Regions from separate parts of the Enterobacter sp. fkY84-1 genome, predicted to be linked through region 3. Evidence: predicted binding sites of a transcription regulator. Region 3 holds the regulator's gene; each other region holds the start of a gene.
What was found. The regulator PurR, encoded in region 3, represses purine synthesis genes. The targets are predictions, from matches to a motif close to CANGCAAACGTTTGCNTG.
Positions count from the first base shown of each region.

Region 1: pyrC (dihydroorotase) is a predicted target of PurR. The motif match lies at 2,041-2,058, and genes of this name have one in related genera.
Region 2: galS (HTH-type transcriptional regulator GalS) is a predicted target of PurR. The motif match lies at 3,497-3,514, and genes of this name have one in related genera.

Region 1 covers NZ_CP169393.1:1,741,966-1,746,922, reverse strand. The annotation lists gene mdtH (multidrug efflux MFS transporter MdtH) at 102-1,310, shown strand; gene ACEPLT_RS08235 (lipoprotein) at 1,434-1,994, shown strand; gene pyrC (dihydroorotase) at 2,122-3,168, shown strand; gene dinI (DNA damage-inducible protein I) at 3,243-3,488, shown strand; gene bssS (biofilm formation regulator BssS) at 3,763-4,017, shown strand; gene solA (N-methyl-L-tryptophan oxidase) at 4,134-4,957, shown strand, end outside.
Region 2 covers NZ_CP169393.1:3,165,807-3,170,763, reverse strand. The annotation lists gene fghA (S-formylglutathione hydrolase) at 1-232, opposite strand, end outside; gene ACEPLT_RS15180 (YbfB/YjiJ family MFS transporter) at 371-1,519, shown strand; gene folE (GTP cyclohydrolase I FolE) at 1,622-2,290, shown strand; gene yeiB (DUF418 domain-containing protein YeiB) at 2,310-3,467, shown strand; gene galS (HTH-type transcriptional regulator GalS) at 3,623-4,645, shown strand; gene mglB (galactose/glucose ABC transporter substrate-binding protein MglB) at 4,941-4,957, shown strand, end outside.
Region 3 covers NZ_CP169393.1:1,969,599-1,974,555, reverse strand. The annotation lists gene sodB (superoxide dismutase [Fe]) at 1-176, shown strand, start outside; gene ACEPLT_RS09415 (MFS transporter) at 215-1,381, opposite strand; gene cydH (cytochrome bd-I oxidase subunit CydH) at 1,545-1,634, opposite strand; gene purR (HTH-type transcriptional repressor PurR) at 1,932-2,957, shown strand; gene punR (DNA-binding transcriptional activator PunR) at 2,975-3,886, opposite strand; gene punC (purine nucleoside transporter PunC) at 4,001-4,957, shown strand, end outside.

The sequences.
Region 1 (4,957 bases), 230 kb from region 3:
CCTTTTGATAAAAAAATATTGTCACGTGCAGGGGTGGGAAAAAACGCGGCGACACCGCAGAATGTTAGCGTGCTCACCATCTTATTTTCCCTGGAGGGAAAATGTCCCGCGTATCACAGGCCAGGAGCCTGGGTAAATATTTCCTGCTCGTCGATAACATGCTGGTCGTGCTCGGCTTTTTTGTCGTTTTTCCGCTTATTTCGATCCGCTTTGTCGATCAGATGGGCTGGGCGGCATTAATGGTCGGCATTGCCCTGGGGCTACGCCAGTTTGTCCAGCAGGGCCTGGGCGTCTTTGGCGGGGCCATCGCCGACCGCTTTGGCGCGAAACCGATGATCGTCACCGGTATGCTGCTGCGCGCGGCAGGGTTTGCCACGATGGCGGTCGCCCAGGAGCCCTGGCTACTCTGGTTCTCCTGTTTCCTCTCCGGTATCGGGGGCACGCTGTTCGATCCGCCCCGCACCGCGCTGGTGGTAAAGCTGATTCGCCCGCAGCACCGCGGCCGTTTCTTCTCGATTCTGATGATGCAGGACAGCGCCGGGGCGGTTATCGGCGCCCTGCTGGGAAGCTGGCTGCTGCAGTATGACTTCCGTCTGGTCTGCGCGGCTGGGGCGGTGCTCTTTATGCTGTGCGCGCTGTTTAATGGCCTGTTCCTGCCGGCGTGGAAACTGTCAACGGTGAAAGCGCCGGTTCGCGAAGGGCTGGGCCGCGTCCTGCGCGACAGACGTTTTGTCACCTATGTGTTGACCCTGACGGGATATTACATGCTGGCCGTGCAGGTCATGCTGATGCTGCCGATCATGGTTAACGACATTGCAGGTACCCCTGCGGCGGTGAAATGGATGTACGCCATCGAAGCCTGCCTGTCGTTAACGCTCCTCTATCCGATTGCCCGCTGGAGCGAGCGGCGTTTTCGCCTGGAGCATCGCCTGATGGCCGGACTGTTCCTGATGACGCTGAGCATGATGCCGATCGGCCTGGTGAACACGCTCCAGCAGCTGTTTACGCTGATTTGCACGTTCTATATTGGCTCGATCATCGCCGAGCCTGCCCGCGAAACGCTGAGCGCCTCGCTTGCGGATGCGCGTGCACGCGGCAGCTATATGGGGTTCAGCCGACTGGGGCTGGCGCTTGGCGGGGCATTAGGTTACGCCGGCGGCGGCTGGTTGTTTGATGCTGGCAAAGCGTTAAATCAACCTGAACTTCCGTGGATGATGCTGGGCGTGGTGGGCTTTATGACGCTACTCGCCCTGTGGTGGCAGTTCAGCCAGAAACGCAGCGCGAGCGGCATGCTCGAGCCCGGCGCGTAGCCTTTCCCTCGGGCGGGAGCCCTTCCCGCCCCACTTCTCAGTTTTTTCTGCTGGTTTCTGCCCATTCACGCTGACATACTGGCGTAACAGGACAGAAGCGCCGATTTTTCGTTGAGGAACACTATGAAGAAAATTGTCTTAGCCGCGGCATTGATTGTCAGCGGCCTGCTGGTTGGCTGTAACCAGCTCACGCAATACACCGTCAGTGAACAGGAAATTAATCAGGCGCTGCAAAAACATAACAATTTCTCGAAAGACATTGGCGTACCGGGTCTTGCCGATGCGCATATCGTGCTCACAAACCTCACCAGTCAAATCGGACGTGAAGAGCCAAACAAAGTCACCCTGGCCGGTGATGCGGACCTCGATATGTCCTCCCTCTTTGGCAATCAGAAAGCCAACATCAAGCTCAAGCTGAAGGCACTGCCTGTTTTCAACAAAGAGAAAGGGGCGATTTTCCTGCAGGAGATGGAAGTGGTCGACGCGAAGGTGTCTCCGGACAAGATGGCGCCGGTTCTGCAAACCCTGATGCCCTATCTGAATCAGTCGCTGCGGAATTACTTTAACCAGCAGCCCGCGTACGTCTTAAGTGAAGACAAAAGCAAGGGTGAAGCTCTGGCGAAAAAATATGCAAAAGGTATAGAGGTGAAACCGGGCGAAATTATCATTCCTTTCACCGATTAACCTGAAGGGCGCTGAGGCGCCCTTTTTTTTCACGGAAAAGTGTGCAAACGAAAACGTTTCCGCTTATGATTTGTGTCCGGCAAAAACAGCCATCCTTATGACTGATTCCTGACAAGCCGGAGCTTCCATGACTGCACAACCCCAGGTTCTTAAAATCCGCCGCCCTGACGACTGGCATATCCATCTGCGTGATGGCGATATGCTGAAAACCGTCGTGCCTTATACCAGCGAAATTTATGGCCGCGCGATTGTCATGCCTAACCTGGTGCCACCAGTCACCACCGTCGATGCCGCGATAGCCTATCGCCAGCGCATTCTCGACGCCGTTCCTGCGGGACACGATTTTACCCCGTTGATGACTTGCTATCTGACCGATTCACTGGATCCGAACGAAGTGGAGCGCGGGTTTAACGAAGGCGTCTTTACGGCAGCGAAACTCTACCCGGCGAATGCCACCACCAACTCCAGCCACGGCGTCACCAGCATTGATGCCATTATGCCGGTGCTGGAACGCATGCAGAAACTGGGTATGCCGCTGCTGGTTCACGGCGAAGTAACGCATGCCGAGATTGATATCTTCGACCGCGAAGCCCGTTTTATCGAGACCGTGATGGAGCCTTTGCGCCAGCGCCTGCCGGCGCTGAAGGTGGTCTTCGAGCATATCACCACCAAAGACGCGGCAGAGTACGTGCGAGACGGCAACGATCTTATCGCCGCCACCATTACGCCACAGCACCTGATGTTTAACCGTAACCACATGCTGGTGGGCGGGGTGCGCCCTCACCTCTACTGCCTGCCTATTCTTAAGCGCAACATCCACCAGCAGGCGCTGCGCGAGCTGGTCGCCAGCGGGTTCTCCCGCGCGTTCCTCGGTACCGATTCCGCGCCTCACGCCCGCCATCGTAAAGAGGCAAGCTGCGGCTGTGCAGGCTGCTTCAACGCCCCAACGGCGCTTGCCAGCTACGCAACCGTGTTTGAAGAGATGAACGCGCTGGAACATTTTGAAGCGTTCTGCTCCCTTAACGGCCCGCGCTTCTACGGCCTGCCGGTCAACGACACCTTCATCGAACTGGAGCGTAAAGCGAGCCACGTTGAGGAGTCCATTGCCCTGACGGACGACACGCTGATCCCCTTCCTGGCGGGTGAAACCGTAAGCTGGACGGTAAAACGTTAAAAAATCAGTGCCCCTTGTTGTCAAACTGATAATATACCTGTATAAATAAACAGTATATTACACAGGGGGCATTTATGCGTATTGAAGTCACCATAGCCAAAACTACCGTTCTGCCTGCCGGCGCGCTTGATGCACTGGCAGGCGAATTATCCCGTCGTATTAACAACACCTTTCCCGACAACGCGGGTGCCGTCACGGTGCGTTACGCCGCGGCGAACAACCTCTCCGTCATTGGCGCGGCAAAAGAAGATAAAGATCGCATCAGCGAAATCCTCCAGGAAACGTGGGAAAGCGCTGACGACTGGTTCATCACGGATTAACACTGCTCCCTCATTGTGTTTTTTTGCCGGGTCGCCCCGGCTTTTTTTTGCCTCATAATCCTGTAAGTTCAAAATAATTCGGCATCTTCTTTAAAAATCGTGAACGAGATGGTGTTTTATTGTTCGAACAATCCTAAAAAGCAGAAAAATGTGTTGCCACCTGTTTATTTTTCCCTTCGGAACCCTTATTACTTGGTATACTGAAGTTGCTTTCAGAAAAACATGCATTGAACCTCAAAGCCGTTGTCTTCTAACACGCATTAAGGGGGTTATAATGGAAAAGAATAGTGAAGTCATCCAGACCCACCCACTTGTTGGCTGGGATATCAGTACCGTAGATAGCTACGATGCGCTGATGCTGCGTTTGCACTACCAGACCCCAAATCAACTCAACCGTGAAGAAGCGGAAGTTGGACAGACGCTGTGGCTAACAACAGACGTCGCCCGTCAGTTTATTTCTATTTTAGAAGCAGGTATTGCAAAAATAGAATCTGGCGACTACCAGGAAAATGAGTATAAACGACACTAAGCTTATGCCCACTTTTCTCTCTACAGGCACCCTCGCGGTGCCTTATTTATTTCTCCCTTGTCTAACCCCGCGTTGTTAATTACTCTGCTAACAAAACATCAGTTTATGAGATGCATATGAGATACGACTTAATCATTATTGGCAGCGGCTCCGTAGGATCTGCCGCAGGCTATTACGCAACACAGGCTGGTCTGAAGGTTCTGATGATCGATAGCCATCTGCCTCCTCATGCGGAAGGCAGCCATCATGGCGATACCCGCCTCATCCGCCATGCGTACGGTGAAGGTGAACGCTACGTTCCGCTGGTGCTTCGCGCCCAGACGCTGTGGGATGAACTGGCGAAACAGACCGAAGATCGTATTTTCGAGCGTACTGGCGTCATCAACCTGGGTCCGGCACATTCTGCGTTTCTCGCTGGCGTCGAACGCAGCGCGAAAGCGTTTAATCTGGACGTTGAGAAGCTGGACGCGACGGGCATTACCGCACGCTGGCCCGAAATTACCGTCCCGGACGATTATATTGGCCTCTTTGAAGCCCACTCCGGGGTGCTCCATTGCGAAACGGCGATCAAAACCTGGATCGAGCTTGCTGCGAAGGCAGGCTGCGCGCAGCTGTTCAACTGTCCGGTAGAGGCCATCACCCATGATGATAATGGCGTCACGGTCACCACTATTGACGGCGATTATTCAGCGTCCCGCCTGCTGGTCAGCGCAGGTACCTGGGTTACCCGCCTGCTGCCCGATCTGCCGATCCAGCCGGTGCGCAAGGTCTTCTCCTGGTTCCAGTCGGATGGTCGTTACAGCGCCCAGAATAAATTCCCGGCTTTCACCGGCGAATTACCCAACGGGGACCAGTTCTACGGCTTCCCGTCAGAAAAAGACGCGCTGAAAATCGGTAAACACAACGGCGGCCAGGCGATCTCCTCCCCTGAAGAGCGTAA
Region 2 (4,957 bases), 1.2 Mb from region 3:
TGTCTGGCATCACCAGCGCAATGCCCAGCTCGGCGGCAATACGCTGCGCGCCCGCTTTGGTGGTGAAGTTTTCGTCGTTACAGGTCAGGCCGGAAAGCCAGAACAAAACCGGCGGGTTTTCCGTCGGCGGCAGGAAAATGCTGAACGTCATTGCACAGTTCAGAGAGGTGGAGTCGTGCCGCCAGCGCTGCTGTCGACCTTCAAAACAACGGTGCTCTTCGAGCAGTTCCATGCAGGGCTCCTTAATGAGAATACGTATTCATAAAACCCATAATACAGCCTTTTCATTGACCTGTGAGTAACTTTCACTTTCGCCAGGCGGCGAGATGCTGCATCATAAATTTACTTTTCTTTAACAATTGGAGCGGTCATGGCGCTGCGTATTGCGCTCAGTGGGTTTGTCGTTCTGGTGGTGGCGATGGGGATAGGGCGCTTTGCCTTTACGCCTCAGGTACCGCTGATGATTGCTGCCGGACAGCTTACGCTGACCAGCGCGGGTCTGGTGGCGGCGATGAATTATCTGGGCTATCTGGTGGGTGCGTGGGATGCGATGCGTGCGCACCGCTTCGTTGAAACGCGCCTCTGGCTGGGCATCACCGGCGCGGTGGCGCTGACGCTGCTCTCCGCGGCAGCGGATAACGCCGTCGTGCACGGCCTGCTGCGCTTCGTGATTGGCTGCATGAGCGGCTGGTCGATGGTACTCATTGCCGCCTGGACCAACGAACGGCTGGGACAGCAGGGTAAACCGGGCCTGAGCGCTGCGGTGTTTGCCGGACCGGGGGCGGGCATTGCCCTGAGCGGGCTGCTCGCCGTCTATATTCAGGCGAAGTCCCTGTCGGCCGGGGCGGCATGGCAAATCTACGGCGTGCTCGCGCTGGTGCTGATTGCGCTGGTGGCGCGCTACCTGCCGCGATCCGGGCAGCTCCATCGACCCGGCTCCGCGCCGGAGCCGCTGGTGCTGACGGCGGATTTAACGCGTCTGGTCTGGAGCTACAGCCTGGCCGGGTTTGGCTATATCCTCCCGGCGACCTTCCTGTCGCAAATGGCGGCCGTGCGTTTTCCCGGCAGCCTGTTTGCCCAGTTTGTCTGGCCGATTTTTGGTCTCGCTGCCGTGGTGGGCATTGGGCTCAGTATTCTGTTACGCCATACCTCAACGGCTAACCGCAGGCTGGCGATCGTACTGTGGTTACAGGGCGCAGGCGTGCTGGCGGCCTGGCTGCTGCCGGGGATTGGCGGGTTGCTGACGGGCGGGCTGCTGGTGGGCGGCGGCTTTTTGTGTGCCGTGCAGCTCTCTCTTTTATACGGCCGCGAGCTGGCGCCAAACCACACGCGTTATATGGCAGGCCTGCTCACCACCGGGTATGCGATTGGGCAGTTGATTGGTCCGGTCACCTCGGCGTTATCAACCTGGCTTACCCACCGGCTGGAGCCCGCGCTGGGGCTGGCGGGCATTGCGCTGTTCGTTGGAGGAGCGCTTGTCTGGAATCGTCACGCTGAAAGGCAACAGCAATCGCAATAATTATCGTCGTGAATACTGGATTATGTGCGCCGCCTCACGCACAATGAACGCATACTTTTGCCACAACGAGGGCAAAAGACGCCACACCTGCAGGAGAACAAAATGTCATCACTCAGTAAAGAAGCTGCCCTGGTCCACGAAGCCCTGGTTGCGCGCGGTCTTGAAACGCCACTGCGTCCGCCCGTACAGGATTTGGACAATGAAACCCGCAAGCGTCTGATTGCCGGCCATATGACCGACATCATGGAGCTGCTGAATCTCGATCTGAGTGACGACAGTCTGATGGAGACGCCGCACCGCATCGCGAAAATGTACGTCGACGAAATTTTCTCCGGCCTGGATTACGCCAACTTCCCGAAAATCACCGTCATTGAAAACAAGATGAAAGTGGATGAGATGGTGACGGTCCGCGATATCACGTTGACCAGCACCTGCGAACACCATTTCGTGACCATCGACGGTAAAGCAACCGTGGCGTATATCCCCAAAGATACGGTGATTGGCCTGTCGAAGATCAACCGCATCGTGCAGTTCTTCGCTCAGCGTCCGCAGGTGCAGGAGCGCCTGACCCAGCAGATCCTGACCGCGCTGCAAACGCTGCTGGGCACCAATAACGTGGCCGTCTCTATCGACGCGGTTCACTACTGCGTGAAAGCGCGCGGCGTGCGCGATGCCACCAGTGCGACCACCACAACCTCGCTGGGCGGTCTGTTTAAATCGAGCCAGAATACCCGCCAGGAGTTCCTGCGCGCCGTACGTCACCACAACTAAGTCTGACAGGGCAGGGACCATGGAGCGAAACGTCACGCTCGATTTTGTTCGCGGCGTCGCCATTCTCGGTATCCTGCTGCTTAATATTACCGCCTTCGGTTTGCCGAAGGCGGCGTATCTCAATCCCGCGTGGTATGGCGACATCACCCGCAGTGATGCCTGGACCTGGGCAATCCTCGATCTCTTTGCGCAGGTCAAATTCCTCACGCTCTTCGCCCTGCTGTTTGGCGCAGGCCTGCAGCTTCTCCTCAAACGCGGCACGCGCTGGATCCAGTCGCGCCTGACGCTGCTGGTTATCCTCGGCTTTATCCATGGCCTGTTCTTCTGGGACGGCGATATTCTTCTCGCGTATGGGTTAGTCGGGCTCATCTGCTGGCGCCTCATTCGCGATGCGCACAGCGTTAAAAGCCTGTTCAACACCGGCGTGATGCTCTATGTCATGGGGCTTGGGGTACTGCTGCTGCTGGGGATGATCTCCGGGGAGACGACAAATCGTGCCTGGATCCCGGATGCCGCTAACCTGCAGTACGAGCAGTTCTGGAAGCTGAAAGGCGGTACGGAAGCGATAAGCAACCGCGCGGATATGCTGGGGGACAACCTCCTTGCGCTGGGCGCGCAATACGGCTGGCAGCTGGCGGGCATGATGCTGATGGGCGCGTCACTGATGCGCACCGGCTGGCTGAAAGGGGAATTCAGCCTGCGTCACTATCGTCGCACCGGCGCCGGTCTGGTGCTGCTCGGCGTGCTGATTAATCTCCCGGCGGTGATGGTGCAGTGGCACATCCACTGGGATTACCGCTGGTGCGCGTTCCTGCTCCAGGTGCCGCGTGAACTGAGCGCGCCGTTTCAGACCATCGGCTACGCGGCGCTGATCTACGGCTTCTGGCCCTCGCTTTCTCGTCTGTGGATGGTTAGCGCTATCGCCTGCGTGGGCCGCATGGCGTTAAGCAATTACCTCCTGCAAACGCTGATCTGCACCACGCTTTTCTATCGCTTTGGCCTGTTTATGAAATTCGACCGCCTTACGCTGCTGGCGTTTGTTATTCCGGTCTGGGCAGTAAACCTGGCGTTTTCTGTGCTCTGGCTACGCTATTTCCGCCAGGGACCGCTGGAGTGGGTATGGCGTCAGTTAACCGCACGTGCTTCAGGGATATCATTGAAAAATACATCCAGATAACGATCTGGATCACAATCATTAACAAAACGGATGTAAGCGTTTTCATGACTGTGAGCTTCTTCACGTAGTCCCCTTTCTCTCGCTGCCAAAATAGCCACCTTGCTAAACACAGGGGGTGTCTGTGAGTTGCTGCAATCCTTTGAAGGATGGTGAATATGATCACCATTCGTGACGTCGCCCGTCAGGCGGGCGTTTCTGTGGCTACCGTCTCACGCGTGCTCAACAATAGCGCGCTGGTCAGCCCTGAAACCCGTGAAACCGTAATGAAGGCCGTGACTCAGCTCGGGTACCGGCCAAATGCCAATGCCCAGGCGCTTGCGACGCAGGTCAGCGACACCATCGGCGTGGTGGTAATGGATGTCTCAGATGCCTTTTTCGGCGCCCTGGTGAAAGCGGTCGATATGGTCGCCCAGCAGCATCAGAAATATGTCCTGATCGGCAATAGCTATCATGAGGCGGAAAAAGAACGTCATGCCATTGAAGTGCTGATCCGCCAGCGCTGTAACGCCTTGATTGTCCATTCAAAAGCCTTGAGCGATGAAGAGCTAACCGGATTGATGGAGCAGATCCCGGGTATGGTGCTGATCAACCGCATCGTCCCCGGCTATGCCCACCGCTGCGTCGGGCTGGATAACGTTAGCGGCGCCATGATGGCCACGAAAATGCTCATCAACAATGGACATCAGCGGATCGGTTATCTGGCCTCCAGCCATCAGATTGAAGATGACGAACTGCGGCGCGAAGGGTGGCAAAACGCCCTGAAAGAGCACGGCATTACGCCATCCGAAAGCTGGGTGGGGACCGGCACGCCGGACATGCAGGGCGGTGAAGCGGCGATGGTAGAGCTGCTGGGCCGCAATCTGCAGCTGTCTGCGGTGTTTGCCTATAACGACAGCATGGCGGCCGGCGCCCTGACGGCGCTGAAGGATAACGGCATTGCGGTGCCACAGCATTTATCACTCATTGGTTTTGATGATATCCCGATTGCCCGTTACACCGACCCGCAGCTGACAACCGTGCGTTACCCGATTGCCTCTATGGCGAAACTGGCGACTGAGCTGGCGTTACAGGGGGCTGCTGGCATGCTGGATCCGGGGGCAACACACTGTTTCATGCCGACTTTAGTGCGTCGCCACTCCGTCGCGGCCCGGCAAACTGTGGTTCCGATCACTAACTGATTACATGTGGTGATGTAACCGTTTTCAATCTGTGAGTAAATTCACAGTATCTTAACAAGGCGCTGACTATGATGTCAGCGTTTTAGGGGCTGAAACGCTATGTAACAGTGATTATTCACTTTCACTATAGCCAATGTGCCGCAAACAACGAATAAAACGCATTTCTGGAGCGTTACCGAACACGGAAGAGAGAAATTTTATAAGTGAACCTCGGCTGTCAGTAACGTTTTATTAACATCTGCCCGCCGCTCGTTATTCACAAGAACTACCCTGCATAAAAAAAACCGGAGATACCATGAATAAGAAGGTGTT
Region 3 (4,957 bases):
TCGTGTCTACCTCTAACGCAGGCACCCCGCTGACCACCAGCGCGAAGCCGCTGATGACCGTGGACGTATGGGAACACGCTTACTACATCGATTACCGCAACGCGCGCCCTAACTACCTGGAGCACTTCTGGGCACTGGTTAACTGGGACTTTGTGGCGAAGAACTTCGCCGCGTAAGAGACACGCAGAAGGGCTCGCCCTTCTGCGTTTTTGGTTTATTCCGCAGCGCAGGCTGCTTCTGGCTGTTTACGACCCGACATCATCACCAGCAGCAGACCGAGCGCGGCAATAATCGCCCCCATCACCGGCACAAAACTGTACCCCAGCCCACCGGAAATCACGGCCCCACCGGCCGCCGCACCGAGCGCATTGCCCAGGTTAAAGGCGCCAATATTGACCGAGGATGAGAGGCCCGGCGCTTCATGCGCGACACGCATCACGCGCATCTGCAGCGGTGGCACCACCGCGAACGTTGCAGCCCCCCAGACAACCATTGCGATCGCGGCACCAAACTCGTTACGCGCCAGCCACGGAATGGCGATCATGATAACAATCAGCAGGGTTAAGAAGCCCTTCAGCGTTCCGCTCACGGAACGGTCGGCAAATTTCCCGCCTAGATAGTTGCCAATCGAGAAGCCCACGCCAATCAGCACCAGCATCGCGGTCACAAAGAGAGGCGTTGCGTGGGTGATATCGTGCAACACCGGTGAAATATAGGTGTAGAGGGTAAACATCGCCCCTGCCCCCAGCACGGTGGTCAGCAGCGCGGAGAGCACCTGCGGGCGCATCAGCACCGCCAGCTCCTTACGCACTTCCGGACGTTCTCCGGCGCTGCCCTTTGGCAGGGAGAAGAACAAGGCCACCATCGCGACCACGCCCAGTCCGGCCGTCGCCAGGAAGGACATCCGCCAGCCAATGACCTCGCCCAGCCAGGTTGCCGCAGGAACGCCGCCGATGTTAGCGATGGTCAGGCCCATAAACATGGTGGCTACGGCGCTGGCCTGCTTGTGTTTCGGCACCACGCTTGCCGCCACAACCGACCCCAGCCCAAAGAACGCGCCGTGGTTAAGGCTGGTCAGAATACGCGAAAGCATCAACGTGGTGTAGTCCGGCGAAATGGCCGAAAGCACGTTGCCGAGGGTGAAAATCGCCATCAGGAAAATCAGCGCATTGCGGCGCGCGCGGTGTGAAAGAAGAAGCGTCATCAGCGGCGCCCCCACCATCACGCCAATGGCGTAGGCGCTGATTAACATGCCGGCCGCAGGGATCGAGACGTCCACGCCGCGGGCGATAACGGGCAGTAACCCCATCGGGGAAAATTCAGTGGTGCCAATCCCAAAAGCGCCAATCGCCAGGGCCAGCAGGGGAAAATTGATTTTCATGCGTCAACTCCGGATGCCGTGTCATGTGGTGACACAGAACAAAGAAGCGGAAAGCATGACATCAATCACAAAAAATGAGAAGTTAACAAAATGGCAAAAGATTTTTGCCTTAGGAGTAACAATCGGGGGGAGCGGGAGGGAGAAGGCTCTCCCTCCGCGTAAATCAGTGCAGCGCGGCCGTCAGACCCGCCGCGACAATCAGAGCCAGCACAACCACGGTGGTGAACAGCGAAAACTTCAGATCGGAACTCATCAATTTTTCTCCTTTTAATCCCCCCACGAAAAGTGAGCCTGCTCATTTTTGCATAATTTACGTCAAAAATCTTCCTGGATTTAGGCTGATAAACACTTTACCTCTTCCCCTTTTCATCAAGATAGGACAAAATTCCACGCTAAATTTATTAGCGTACCGGCCATTGACCCCCTCCTGACGTCCCGTGTCGTTTTCCCGGCGTGCCGCAATTCAAGATTGCGTGATAAGGGTGAGAGAAGGCAAACGTTTACCTTCAAGTTTTTCAGGAGTTTAGGATATGGTCTGGAGTGACATTTAATGGCAACAATTAAAGACGTAGCAAAACGCGCAAACGTTTCCACTACAACCGTATCACATGTAATTAACAAAACCCGCTTTGTGGCGGAAGAGACGCGCAACGCCGTCTGGGCAGCAATCAAAGAGCTGCACTATTCGCCAAGTGCGGTTGCGCGCAGCCTCAAGGTTAATCACACCAAATCCATTGGATTGCTGGCGACCAGCAGTGAAGCGGCCTATTTTGCCGAGATCATAGAAGCGGTAGAGAAGAACTGCTTCCAGAAAGGCTATACCCTGATTCTGGGCAACGCGTGGAACAGCATAGAAAAACAGCGCGCCTACCTGTCGATGATGGCGCAAAAGCGCGTCGATGGCCTGCTGGTCATGTGTTCCGAGTACCCGGAATCCGTGCTGTCGATGCTGGAAGAGTATCGCCATATCCCCATGGTGGTCATGGACTGGGGTGAAGCGCGCGCGGACTTCACCGACTCCGTCATCGACAACGCCTTCGAAGGCGGTTACATGGCGGGTCGTTACCTGATCGAACGCGGTCACCGCGAGATTGGCGTGATCCCCGGTCCGCTGGAGCGTAACACCGGCGCGGGCCGTCTGGCCGGTTTTATGAAAGCGATGGAAGAAGCGCTCATCACCGTGCCGGAAAACTGGATCGTGCAGGGCGACTTTGAGCCGGAATCAGGCTACCGCGCGATGCAGCAGATCGTTTCCCAGCAGCACCGCCCGACCGCCGTTTTCTGCGGTGGTGACATCATGGCCATGGGCGCACTCTGCGCCGCCGATGAGCTGGGTCTGCGCGTACCGCAGGATATTTCCGTGATCGGGTATGACAACGTGCGTAACGCGCGCTTTTTCACCCCGGCGCTGACAACCATTCACCAGCCAAAAGATTCGCTGGGCGAAACGGCCTTCAATATGCTGTTGGACAGGATCGTCAACAAGCGCGAAGAGTCGCAGTCCATTGAAGTTCACCCGCGCCTGATTGAACGCCGTTCCGTTGCGGACGGTCCGTTCCGCGACTACCGTCGTTAATCCCTTGACGGGGCCAGCTACGCTGGCTCCCGTAACCATTCCCGGTTTAGGGTTTCGCTGTCCCCCAGATAATCCAGCAGCCAGGCCATGGCGGGCGAGACATCATTTTGTTGCCAGGTCAGGCAGCAGGCCGCGTCCGGGAAAGGATTCTCCAGCGTCAGTTCAACCCATTCTCCGGTATCGATGCGCGGACGCGCAAAATGAGCGGGCACCATCGCGACGCACAGCCCGGCGCTGAGGCACGTCGCCGATGATTCCCAGTCAGGAGCCACCACCCGCCGCTGGTTATCCAGAAGCCAGGTGATACGCTTGGGCAATGAACGGGACGTATCCTCCAGCACCAGCGACGGCCAGTTGCGCAGCGTATCGTCGCTCAGCGGACCTTCCATCGCTGCCAGAGGATGATCGCTGGCCACCACGCATTTCCAGCTCAGCATACCCATGTCGCGAAAGGCGTAACGTCCCCCGACCGGGATCGCCTGCGTCGCGCCAATCGCCATCTCCGCCCTGCCGTCCGCCAGCGCATCCCAGACGCCGTTGAACACCTCCTGCGAGACCCGTAGCTCGACGTCAGAGAAATGACGATAGAAATCCACGATCATTTGTCGGGTGCGTTCCGGCTTCACGATGTTATCTACCGCGATGGCGAGATGCCCCCGCCAGCCGTTGGCGATCTGCTGACACTGTTCGCGGGTGATCTGCATTTTTTTGATAACAGAACGCCCTTCTTTCAAAAACCATGCTCCGGCGGGCGTTAATTCCACGTCGCGATGCCGCCGTTCAAACAGCGGAACCGCCAGCCACTCCTCAAGCTGACGCACCGTGTAGCTGATGGCCGAAGGGACGCGGTGCAACTCCTGCGCTGCACCGCTAAAGCTGCCGTTACGCGCAACAGCATCGACCACTTCAAGCGAATAATCTGACCACATTTTCTGCCTGCAAAAAATTTGAATGCACCCGCCAAATATTAGCGTTTCACAAGCCGCTTTGCACTCCCTACACTCTGCGCCAACGTACACCTGCCTCCTCAGGAGAATAAAAGAATGCAACCCAGGAAAGGATTTTTAGTCTGGCTCGGCGGCTTAAGCGTGCTGGGCTTTTTGGCCACCGACATGTACCTGCCCGCGTTTGCCGCGATGCAGGAAGACCTGCAAACCCCTGCCGCGGCCATCAGCGCCAGCCTGAGCCTGTTCCTTGCCGGTTTTGCTTTCGCCCAACTGCTCTGGGGACCCCTCTCGGATCGCTTCGGCCGTAAACCGGTACTGCTGCTGGGTCTGGCCATTTTTGCCGTGGGCTGCCTGGGGATGCTGTGGGTGCGCGATGCTACCTGGCTGCTGGTACTGCGCTTCGTTCAGGCCGTGGGCGTCTGTGCCGCGGCGGTGACCTGGCAGGCGCTGGTGACCGACTACTACCCGGCTAACCGCACAAACCGTATTTTCGCCACCATTATGCCGCTGGTGGGCCTCTCCCCTGCCCTGGCTCCGCTGCTGGGCAGCTGGATCCTCGCGCACTTTGACTGGCAGGCCATTTTTGCCACGCTGTTTGCCATCACGCTGGTGCTGATGCTGCCGGCGTTTGCCCTTAAGCCCGCGCATAAAAAAGAGGCGCATGCCGACGCGACGCCGATTACCTTCACCTCCCTTCTGAGCGCCAAAGCGTATCGCGGGAATGTCCTGATTTATGCCGCCTGTTCGGCCAGCTTCTTCGCGTGGCTCACCGGCTCGCCGTTTATTCTGCACGATATGGGCTACAGCCCGGCGGCCATCGGTCTGAGCTATGTTCCGCAGACCATCGCGTTCCTGGTGGGCGGGTACGGCTGCCGCGCGGCGCTGCAAAAATGGGAAGGTCAGCAGATGCTGCCATGGCTGCTGGTGCTCTATGCGCTGAGCGTCATCGGTACCTGGGCCGTCGGGTTTATTCCGGGCGCGGGTCTGGCTGAAATTTTGGTCCCCTTCTGCGTGATGGCCGTGGCAAACGGAGCGATTTATCCGATCGTGGTG